3 regions of the Vibrio sp. Of14-4 genome follow, and region 2 is predicted to be linked to each of the others. Evidence: predicted binding sites of a transcription regulator. Region 2 holds the regulator's gene; each other region holds the start of a gene.

Region 1 (3,661 bases), on a different contig from region 2:
CCGTGAAAGGTTGCTGTGAGCAATGTGGTTTTCCTTTACTGGTCGAGAAGACGCTTGCCAATGGCAATAAGCTTCAATGTGCTGACCGAAAATGTGGTTACACACAGGCTTTAATTGGAGAAAAAACGGCGCTATGAATAGCGCCGTCTGACCTGGTTGATTAATTGCTCGCTTTATCGCGCCATTGCTGAACTGCAGGAAAGGCGGAGGAGTCCAATAGGTTAGACAGAGTAGCAAGCTTTCGTTGTAGCTCACCTGTGTAATCACCGCAGACATTAATATGGCCCATTTTTCGCCCAGCTCGCTTCTCTTTACCATACCAGTGCACATGACATCCCGATAACTCAAAAACCTCAGATGGTAAGCTATCTTCTCCGAGGATATTGATCATAGAAGTTTCACGGACAAGCTTGGTACTGCCAAGAGGCATTCCACATACTGCTCTGAGGTGATTCTCAAATTGACAGGTTTCAGCCCCTTGTTGTGTCCAATGGCCGGAATTATGAACGCGAGGCGCGATTTCGTTGACAAGCAAGGTGCCATCGAGATCAAAGAACTCAAGCGCCAGCACCCCGATGTAGTCAAGTTGTTTAGCAACAGCAGTGAACATAGTTTCCGCTTGTTGCTGCAGTTCATTATTAGCAATAGCGGTTGATATGCTCAATACACCCTCAGTGTGGATATTTTCTGCCAACGGATAAACCTTGACTGTCCCATCTTTTGCGCGAGCGCCAACTAAGGATACTTCCCTGTTAAATGGCACGAATTCTTCAGCAACAATGGCTTGATCATTTGTTGATTCAATACAGATTTTCATCTCTTGCCAAATCGACTCTATCTGCTCATGGTTTTTTAGGCGCCATTGACCCTTGCCGTCATATCCACCAAGGGCGCTTTTTAGCACCATAGGGATACCGATCTGCTCGATTGCTTGAGTGAAGTCCTCTTTGGTTTGAATAACATGATACTTGGCGCTGCGAACTTTGGCTTTATCCAGTAGCGCTTTTTCCATGCGTCGGTCACCGCCACACTTTATGGCCTCAGATGAGGGAAGAAGTTTCCCACTTCCTTGGCACTCATCTAAGATTGGATGCGGTATATGCTCAAATTCCGCGCTAATGACATCGGCCTTCTCAATGGCATTAGCCAGTCCTTTACCTATTTTTTCCTGTGTCAGAGGGTGAACAATTTCTTCACTACCGACGTCATAGGCTATGACCTTGATGCCCAGAGGGGCGCCAGCTAAAGACATCATACGTGCCAATTGACCTGCGCCAAGCACTAACACTTGCATGGGTTACTCCTCAGCTGGATTAGGGTTAGCGAGAACGGTTTCGGTTTGTTGATCTCTAAAAGCCTCAACTTTTGCCATCACAGCTTCATCATGAGTACCTATGATTTGCGCGGCTAGGATGCCTGCATTGGCTGCACCTGCTTCGCCAATAGCGAGAGTTCCAACTGCGATGCCTTTTGGCATTTGTACGATGGAAAGTAAGGAGTCCATGCCTTTTAAAGCCCGCGACTGAACTGGCACACCCAATACAGGAAGACTAGTGAAAGCTGCGGCCATACCTGGTAAATGGGCAGCGCCACCTGCGCCGGCAATAATCACTTTTAATCCGCGCTGCTTAGCGCTGTTGGCGTAATCGGCAAGAAGTTGTGGGGTGCGATGAGCTGAGACTACTTTTGTTTCGTACTCTACTCCAAACTGATCCAGCATTTCTGCTGCCAGCTTCATGGTTGGCCAATCAGACTTCGAACCCATGATGATACCGACTTTCATCTTCAACTCCTTAATTCAACTCTTTTAGATGAGCAGATAAATTTGCCAGTATTATACGAGGATTTTCACCTCAAGCAAACGTTTGCGCTCGCTTTTGATAATGATGAGTGTGATTTGTCATCAAATAGCTTTAGGCATTAGAGAAGAATATTTGTAAACTTTGGTTCTTCAAGTGCAATCATACAGGAAAAATCCGTGGATAATTTTGAGCAAGTGTTATCGGCTCTTAACAATGGTGAGGTCATCGCTTACCCAACCGAAGGAGTGTTTGGTGTTGGTTGCGATCCCGATAGCCAGGAAGCCATTATAAAACTGCTGGAGTTAAAACAAAGACCTGTTGAGAAAGGCTTGATTTTAATTGCTGCTAGCTATGAGCAGTTATTGCCATATATAGATGAGTCTCAGCTTTCCGAGCAGCAGCTGAATCAAGTTCATAGCACCTGGCCTGGCCCGGTCACTTGGATTATGCCGTGCAGTGATAAAGTTTCAAACTTGGTGAGTGGTCAATTCGATTCGATAGCAGTACGTGTTACCGATCACCCCTTAGTCCAAAAGATGTGTAACGCTTTTGGAAAACCGTTAACTTCGACCAGTGCTAACTTGAGTGGTCAGCCTCCTTGTATGACAACACAAGAAGTGGAGCAGCAGTTAGGAAACCGATTGTCGGCAATTTTGGTTGGTGAAACTGGTGGAAGAGATAAGCCGAGTGAGATTCGTGACGCTAAAACATCTAAGGTTTTGAGACAAGGTTAATTCTGTTAGGGAAGTAAGACAAATGTCAGCCATCAACAAACAAGCAGTAAAACAATTTTTAATTGAACTACAAGATTCAATCTGTCAGCAGTTGGAACAGGTAGATGGAGCCGCCAAGTTTAAAGAAGATGCGTGGAGTCGAGAACCTGGAGAGAAGCTAGGTGGCGGAGGGCGCACCCGCGTTATGACTAATGGGTTGGTTTTTGAGCAAGGTGGAGTGAATTTTTCACATGTAGAAGGCCAAGAAATGCCTGCTTCAGCAACGGCTCATCGTCCTGAATTAGCGGGTCGACGTTTTGAAGCTATGGGGGTATCGTTAGTGATGCACCCTAATAATCCCTATGTCCCCACCTCCCATGCTAATGTGCGCTTTTTCATTGCTGAAAAAGACGGTGAAGAGCCTATCTGGTGGTTTGGCGGTGGCTTTGACTTAACACCTTTTTATCCATTCGAAGAAGATGCTCGCCATTGGCACGAGACCGCCAAGAAAGTGTGTGCTCCGTTTGGCGAGCACGTCTATCGCGAGCATAAGGCTTGGTGTGACAAATACTTCTATCTGCCTCATCGTGACGAAACGCGTGGAGTGGGTGGCTTGTTTTTCGATGATCTTAATCATTGGGAATTTGATAAATGCTTGTCATATATAAAAGCAGTTGGTGAAGGGTATACTCAGGCCTATTTACCCATAGTTGAGCGACGTAAAGACACTGATTTTGGTGATAGAGAGCGCCAGTTCCAGTTATATCGTCGCGGTCGATACGTTGAGTTTAATTTAGTTTTTGACCGCGGCACTTTGTTTGGATTGCAAAGTGGCGGCCGAACTGAGTCAATTTTAATGTCTATGCCGCCATTGGCTCGCTGGGAATACGGCTATCAGGTTGAAGAGGATAGCCATGAAGCGAAGCTTTATAAGCATTTCCTAAAACCGAGAGATTGGTAGGCTTTGCTCTCGAGAGAGTTGATGATAGTGTCATTGATATTGAGTAAACCTTTTTTATTAGGTTAAGGACATGACAGAACAGAAAGAGCGTTATGCGGTTTTTGGTAATCCGATTAGTCAGAGTAAATCGCCATATATTCATACGCTATTTGCACAGCAAACCGACCAGCCTATCGCTTATACCG
Region 2 (3,661 bases):
ATTAATACGTGATAACCCATTTACACCACTGCATACACCTAACCTATTGACTCGTATTCTATTCATAAGCTGTCATAATTCTAGTATTTGTGTCGGTTATAAGTGCATACGCACTCTTTTTTTGATTTGAAACAACCTAAACGACACCGAACTGATATTTTATGGATAACACAAGTTTTATCCCAGATAGCTTACATAACTGTGGAGAGTATTATCTAATGGACGACATCAAATCCTTAAATGAGAAGCGCGCCGAAATCTATTGGTGGTTATCAAGTTTATTCGCCAGAGAACTTTCTGCTGAGGTACTTGAAGAGTACCATTCCCCCCAAGTTCGCGCCTTCCTAACAGCGCTTGGGCAGAATGAGCATTTAAGGCCATATATAAACAAACTAATAGATGCGCTTAATCGTGTGCTCAGCAGGAACAATGCCCAACTCGAACTAGCGGCTGACTTTTGTAATCTGTTTCTTAAATCCGATAAAGATTCTGCCCTACCCTACGCATCTATCTATATTGGCGATTCAGGACTGCTCAATGATATACCTGCCACAGAAATGGAAAACTTAATGTACCAGTATCAAATAGAGGTGAATAAAAGCCTTAATGAGCCGGCTGATCACATTGCTGTAGAATTAGACTTTCTCGGCCACCTAATCATTTGCTCCAACAAGCTAATGCAACCGAAGGAGATGGAAACTTCGATGCAGGAACAAGCACAATTTATTGAAGCCCGTCTTCTCTCTTGGATCCCCTCGTTTGTAGATAAGTGTCAGAAACTGGATAATTTCGGCTTTTATGCATCAGTGACAGAAGTCACTCTTGCGTTTATCAAACAGGATTACTCATTTCTAAAAGGTGAGTAATTAGACACAAATATGTGATGGAAAGCCTACTAGAATTTAGGTTTTTGTTTGCCCTTAAAGCCTTTGCGATATAAAATCGAGAACGAAAACGATAAAAACTGACAGAACTAGAGATAAACCGCTAAATAGGGCGGTTTTTGTGTTTCTGATACTTACTGCCCACTTACACAAATTTTTGATGCAAGTTCACGGCAGTCATCGACAGGACAGAACCTTATGGCCACTATCAAAGACGTAGCACGCTTAGCCGGCGTGTCGACAACAACTGTTTCTCATGTAATAAATAAAACTCGCTTTGTTGCAGAAGCAACTCAAGAAAAAGTGATGGAGGCAGTGACTGAATTAAACTATGCTCCAAGCGCTGTAGCGAGAAGCCTAAAGTGTAACAGTACCCGTACTATTGGCATGCTTGTCACTCAATCTACTAATCTTTTCTTTTCTGAAGTCATCGATGGTGTAGAGAGCTATTGTTACCGCCAAGGCTATACTCTCATACTGTGTAACACTGGTGGAATATATGAGAAGCAACGTGATTATATACGTATGCTCGCCGAAAAACGTGTTGATGGTATTCTAGTAATGTGTTCCGACCTAACCGAAGAACTCAGTGAAATGCTTGACCGCCAAAAGGATATCCCTAAAGTCATCATGGACTGGGGTCCAGAAAGCTCTCAAGCCGATAAAATAATCGATAACTCCGAAGAAGGCGGCTATCTAGCAACAAAATTCCTAATTGAACACGGTCATAAAGATATCGCATGTCTTAGTGGGCACTTTGAGAAAGCAGCGTGCCAAGAACGTATACAAGGGTTTCGCCGAGCAATGAGTGAAGCTAACTTAAAAATTAACGAGGACTGGATTCTCGAAGGCAACTTCGAATGCGATACTGCCGTGCTCGCCGCAGATAAAATTGTCGCAATGGATAACAAACCAACGGCTGTCTTTTGTTTCAATGATACTATGGCTCTTGGTCTAATGAGCAGACTGCAGCAAAAAGGAATTAAAATACCTGAACAGATTTCAGTTATCGGCTATGACAATATAGAGCTCGCTGAATACTTCTCTCCACCACTTACTACTGTGCACCAACCTAAACGTCGCGTAGGCAAAAATGCGTTTGAAATTCTTTTGGAACGTATCAAAGATAAAGAGCATGAAAAGCGTGTTTTCGAAATGCATCCAGAGATTGTGATTCGTGATACGGTTTACAATCTAAGTGAATGAATACGAACCGGCTGATAAGTTAAACTATTAGCCGACTCTATCATTTTGACACAAAATATTTGGATCGATATCACACTTATTCAATCACGTTGTGATACTTACCTCAAATCTTATTTATTCTTAAATTGTTCGACTAATGCCACGAACAGGGCAAACCAACTCGAAAGAGTGGGACGCAAAGCTTCCGGCCTGACTCAGGGAACTGAAAGGTAGCGGAGTTGCCGATGGGCAAAAATGCAAACTATCATACCGTTTAAAACAATACATGGACTAGTGATTTGATGTTTCGGTAGCCACATGTGTCTGTTCTAAAAAATGTATGACTTCTTTATCAACATTTTACCTGCATTATTTTGCTAATCTCTCGGACCTGGCTTTGGTGGCGTATAATAAAATATACACCGAGATAAAACAGCATGGATAAACCAATACTTAAAGAATCGATGCGACTTTTTGATCAGCTTGGTCAGATAAAATCGCGCTCAATGTTCGGCGGATTCGGCATCTTCGCAGACGACATAATGTTCGCATTAGTCGTTAACGATAAGCTACACATCCGCGCCGATGACAAACTAGCCAATCAATTTAAAACTGAGGGCTTAACACCATACGTATATAAAAAACGTGGGTTCCCCGTTGTTACAAAATACTTTGCGTTAACTGATGACATTGCAACTTGTGAGGAGCGAGCGCTTTCTTTAGCCTATCGCTCTCTAGAAGTGGCCAAGAAAGAAAAGACGACACAAGCTAAAGCTAGGCCGACTCGACTTAAAGACTTACCTAACCTTCGACTGGCAACAGAACGTATGTTAAAGAAAGCCGGAATCGATAGCGTCGAAAATTTAGAACAAATAGGGTCAGTAAAGGCGTTTAAGGCGATTCAAGCAACGCACCCTGCAGAGGTGTCAATTGAGTTGCTCTGGGCTTTAGAAGGCGCTATAAAAGGCAAACATTGGTCAGTTATTCCTACTACTCGCAGAGCGGAGTTAGAAAGTCTTCTTAATAGCTAATCACAACATGCTTTGAAACTAAGTCAGCCAGCTAGGTTGGCTTTTTTATTTTCTGTTTGAAATTTTACTTCTTTTCAACTGTTCTTATTTTCATATCCCTTTACTCATATTTAGGAAGCCTCTATGAATAAAAAACTCGTGTTAGGAGTTCTGCTCGTCGGACTGATTGTGTTTCTTGGCATTAACTTTGGTCAATATCTCACTTTAGAAAATGCTAAAGCTCAACAAGCCTCGCTATCTGAGTTTATAAATAACAACTTTGCACTAGCCGCTATAAGTTATTTTCTTGCCTATGTCGCCATTACTGCTTTCTCCATTCCAGGCGCTGCCGTTGTGACGCTTCTAGGTGCGGCTTTATTCGGCTTTTGGGCCAGTCTTTTACTTGTCTCATTTGCAAGCACCATAGGTGCGACTCTCGCCTTTCTCAGCAGTCGTTTTTTACTTCGAGATTGGGTGCAAACCAAATTTGGCGACAAATTAAAAGCAATCAATGACGGAGTGGCTAGAGATGGGGCATTCTATTTATTTTCGCTTCGCCTAATACCTGTATTTCCTTTCTTC
Region 3 (3,661 bases), on a different contig from region 2:
GGTATCGACGTAATCAAAGCTACCTATGTGGCCAATGTATTTCTCTTCAAGAGACGCAAGGTGGCCAGATTGTTTGGTGTAGCCAAAAAACTCAATCAGCAGAGCGTAAAGGCTTTCGTCTTCAGAGCGGCGTACAAACCATGAAATCGGTTGATCTTCAGTAAGCTCGAACGCCACGGCAATCTCTGGATAAACACGTTGTGACAGTGACAATTCGACCGAATCGGCGACGGTGAACATCAGCTCACCTTGGGCGACTTGTTTGAGTAAATCACTGACTTCAGCTTCGGGATCAACCTCGAACACAAAATCTGGGTGGTCCTTTTCTCTTAGTGTATTGAGTGTTTTTTTAACATGCGAGTCGCTGACGATTTTAAGCTTAGCTTCTTGTTCACCATCAGCATCATGTCTACTGACCAACTGCTCCAGCGTTCTTGGTCGCCAGTTGCCTTTTTTATATACAACTTGCTGACTGACATAGTAATAAGCAGGACCCGGTCTAAAACGTTCCGTGCGCTCAGGGGATGAAATCAACCCTGCTGCTATGATGTCAATCTCTCCTTTCTCAAGGGCAGGATAGAGTGATGAAATGCGATACGCGGGTTTCATCTCAAGTTGAACGCCGAGTTCATTGGCGAACTCTCGCGCCAATTCGTAATCCAAACCAGCAGGACCATCTGGACCAATATAGTAAGAAATCTGGTTGTTTAATGTTCCGACGCGCAAGACGCCGCGTTCACGGATCTGGTCTAAGTCGCTTTTAGGCTCAGATTCGATTTGGCAGCCAGACAGCATCAAGGCAGAAAACAGCAGTGCGCCAAGATATGTCATAGGGTTTAAGTAATGCTTCTTCATTGACCACATTCTCATACTTCCATTATGAGCATTTATATCAAAGTGTCGTGACAAGGCAAGCCAATCAGGCCCCGTTGCGACGAAAGATTTGAAATTACGATTGTTGCGGTAATTCAAATTTGCTGAAAAAAATGACGCAAACGGTTGCTTTTGGTGTTACATCACAAAAATAAATCCTTTATAATGCGCTCGTCACACAGAGGTAGCATCGGCATAAGTTTGCAAGGTATTGATATAACCTTCTGAATTTATTCCCATATTACCTTAATATAAGAGACCTAAGCACATGAGAATTTTGCGTGGCTCCCCAGCTCTTTCTGAGTTTCGTGTTAACAAACTACTCGAACTTTGCCGTGAACAAGACTTGCCTATTATAGGAGTTTACGCTGAGTTTATGCATTTTGCTGATCTAACTGAAGACCTAAACGCGTCTGAGCTTGAGAAACTTGAAAAGCTTTTGACTTATGGGCCAACGATAGAAGAGCATGCGCCTCAAGGTCTGTTACTTTTGGTTACTCCGCGCCCTGGTACCATCTCACCTTGGTCTTCTAAATCAACCGATATTGCCAATAACTGTGGCCTAGAAAAAATCAAACGTCTAGAGCGTGGTACGGCTTATTATCTGCAAGCATCAAGTCAGCTATCTGACGCTCAACTAAACCAGGTCAAAGCCATTATTCATGATCGCATGATGGAAGTGGTGTTTACTGAACTTGAATCGGCTGCGGCACTATTTACAGTTGCAGAGCCTGCACCGGTTGCGGATGTGGATATTCTCTCGGGCGGACGCGCGGCGCTTGAAAAAGCTAACGTGTCGCTTGGTTTGGCCCTAGCAGAAGATGAAATCGATTATTTGGTGGAAAACTTTACCAAGCTTGGCCGTAACCCCAATGATATCGAGCTTATGATGTTTGCTCAGGCAAACTCAGAGCACTGCCGTCACAAAATCTTTAATGCAGATTGGACGATTGACGGTGTTGAGCAGCCTAAGTCTCTGTTTAAGATGATTAAAAACACTTATGAGACAACACCTGAGCACGTACTATCAGCGTATAAAGATAATGCAGCGGTAATGACAGGCTCAAAAGTTGGCCGCTTCTTCCCTGATCCAAACTCGCGTCAATATACTTATCATCATGAAGATGCGCACATCTTGATGAAGGTTGAAACTCACAACCACCCAACTGCTATTTCTCCATGGCCAGGTGCATCGACAGGTTCTGGCGGTGAAATTCGCGATGAAGGCGCAACCGGAATTGGCGGTAAGCCTAAAGCGGGTTTAGTAGGTTTCACCACTTCTAACTTACGCATTCCAGGTTTTGAGCAGCCTTGGGAAACCGATTTCGGTAAGCCTGACCGTATTGTTAACGCGCTAGATATTATGCTTGAAGGCCCACTTGGCGGGGCTGCGTTTAACAATGAGTTCGGCCGTCCTAACCTACTAGGTTACTTTCGTACCTATGAAGAGAAAGTGACCTCACACGCTGGTGAAGAGATACGTGGTTACCACAAGCCAATCATGATCGCTGGTGGTATGGGCAATATTCGCGATGAGCACGTACAGAAAAAAGACATCCCAATCGGCGCGAGCCTGATTGTGCTCGGCGGCCCTGCGATGAATATCGGTCTTGGCGGTGGCGCCGCGTCGTCAATGGCATCTGGTCAATCAGCGGAAGATTTAGACTTTGCTTCAGTGCAGCGTGAAAACCCAGAAATGGAGCGTCGCTGTCAGGAAGTGATCGACCGCTGCTGGCAGCTAGGCGATAAAAACCCTATTGCTTTTATTCACGATGTGGGCGCTGGCGGTATTTCTAATGCTTTGCCTGAGCTGGTCGATGATGGTGAGCGCGGCGGTAAATTCCAGCTGCGTGATGTGCCAAATGATGAGCCGGGAATGAGCCCGCTTGAGATCTGGTGTAATGAATCTCAAGAGCGTTACGTACTGGCAGTGGCGAAAGAAGACATGCCTGTTTTTGAAGCCATTTGTCAGCGAGAGCGTGCGCCATACGCAGTGGTTGGTGAGGCGACAGAGGAGCGCCATCTGACTCTAGAAGATGCTCACTTTGATAATACGCCTATCGACATGCCAATGGATATCTTACTTGGCAAGCCACCTAAGATGCATCGTGATGCGACCACGCTTAAAGTCGATAGCCCTGCGATTGAGCGAGAAGGTATCGACCTTAGTCAAGCCGTTGATCGCGTATTACGCCTTCCTGCGGTTGCAGAGAAAACCTTCCTCATCACCATAGGTGATCGCTCGGTCACAGGTCTAGTTGCTCGCGACCAAATGGTTGGTCCTTGGCAGGTGCCTGTCGCAAACTGCGCAGTCACAGCGGCAAGTTATGACACTTACCACGGCGAAGCTATGTCAATGGGTGAGCGCACCCCCGTCGCTCTACTTGATTTTGCTGCTTCTGCTCGCTTAGCCGTGGGAGAGTCACTGACCAATATCGCTGCCGCTGATATTGGCGATATTAAGCACATTAAACTCTCTGCTAACTGGATGTCGCCAGCGGGCCACCCAGGTGAAGATGCCGGCTTATATGAAGCGGTAAAAGCTGTTGGTGAAGAGCTTTGTCCGGCGCTTGGTTTGACCATTCCCGTTGGTAAAGACTCAATGTCTATGAAAACCCAGTGGCAGGATAAAGGTGAAGATAAGCAAGTGACCTCACCGCTATCTTTGGTGATCACCGCCTTTGGCCGCGTAGAAGACGTACGTAAAACCGTGACGCCGCAGCTGCTTACCCCCGCGACGTGTGAAGGGCTAGGTGAAACATCCCTCGTGCTTATTGATTTGGGTAAC

What was found. The regulator PurR, encoded in region 2, represses purine synthesis genes. The targets are predictions, from matches to a motif close to TNANGNAAACGTTTNCNTNA.
Region 1: purE (5-(carboxyamino)imidazole ribonucleotide mutase) is a predicted target of PurR. The motif match lies at 1,854-1,873, and genes of this name have one in related genera.
Region 3: purL (phosphoribosylformylglycinamidine synthase) is a predicted target of PurR. The motif match lies at 988-1,007, and genes of this name have one in related genera.

The regions. Positions count from the first base shown of each region.
Region 1 covers NZ_JAKRGI010000021.1:70,170-73,830, forward strand. The annotation lists gene MHN79_RS17625 (type I DNA topoisomerase) at 1-137, shown strand, start outside; gene MHN79_RS17630 (5-(carboxyamino)imidazole ribonucleotide synthase) at 161-1,294, opposite strand; gene purE (5-(carboxyamino)imidazole ribonucleotide mutase) at 1,298-1,783, opposite strand; gene MHN79_RS17640 (L-threonylcarbamoyladenylate synthase) at 1,979-2,536, shown strand; gene hemF (oxygen-dependent coproporphyrinogen oxidase) at 2,559-3,476, shown strand; gene aroE (shikimate dehydrogenase) at 3,547-3,661, shown strand, end outside.
Region 2 covers NZ_JAKRGI010000001.1:114,149-117,809, reverse strand. The annotation lists gene torR (two-component system response regulator TorR) at 1-20, opposite strand, end outside; gene torD (molecular chaperone TorD) at 219-866, shown strand; gene purR (HTH-type transcriptional repressor PurR) at 1,083-2,090, shown strand; cyclic di-GMP riboswitch class I at 2,230-2,316, shown strand; gene MHN79_RS00520 (TfoX/Sxy family DNA transformation protein) at 2,507-3,100, shown strand; gene MHN79_RS00515 (TVP38/TMEM64 family protein) at 3,224-3,661, shown strand, end outside.
Region 3 covers NZ_JAKRGI010000009.1:124,464-128,124, forward strand. The annotation lists gene mltF (membrane-bound lytic murein transglycosylase MltF) at 1-855, opposite strand, end outside; gene purL (phosphoribosylformylglycinamidine synthase) at 1,142-3,661, shown strand, end outside.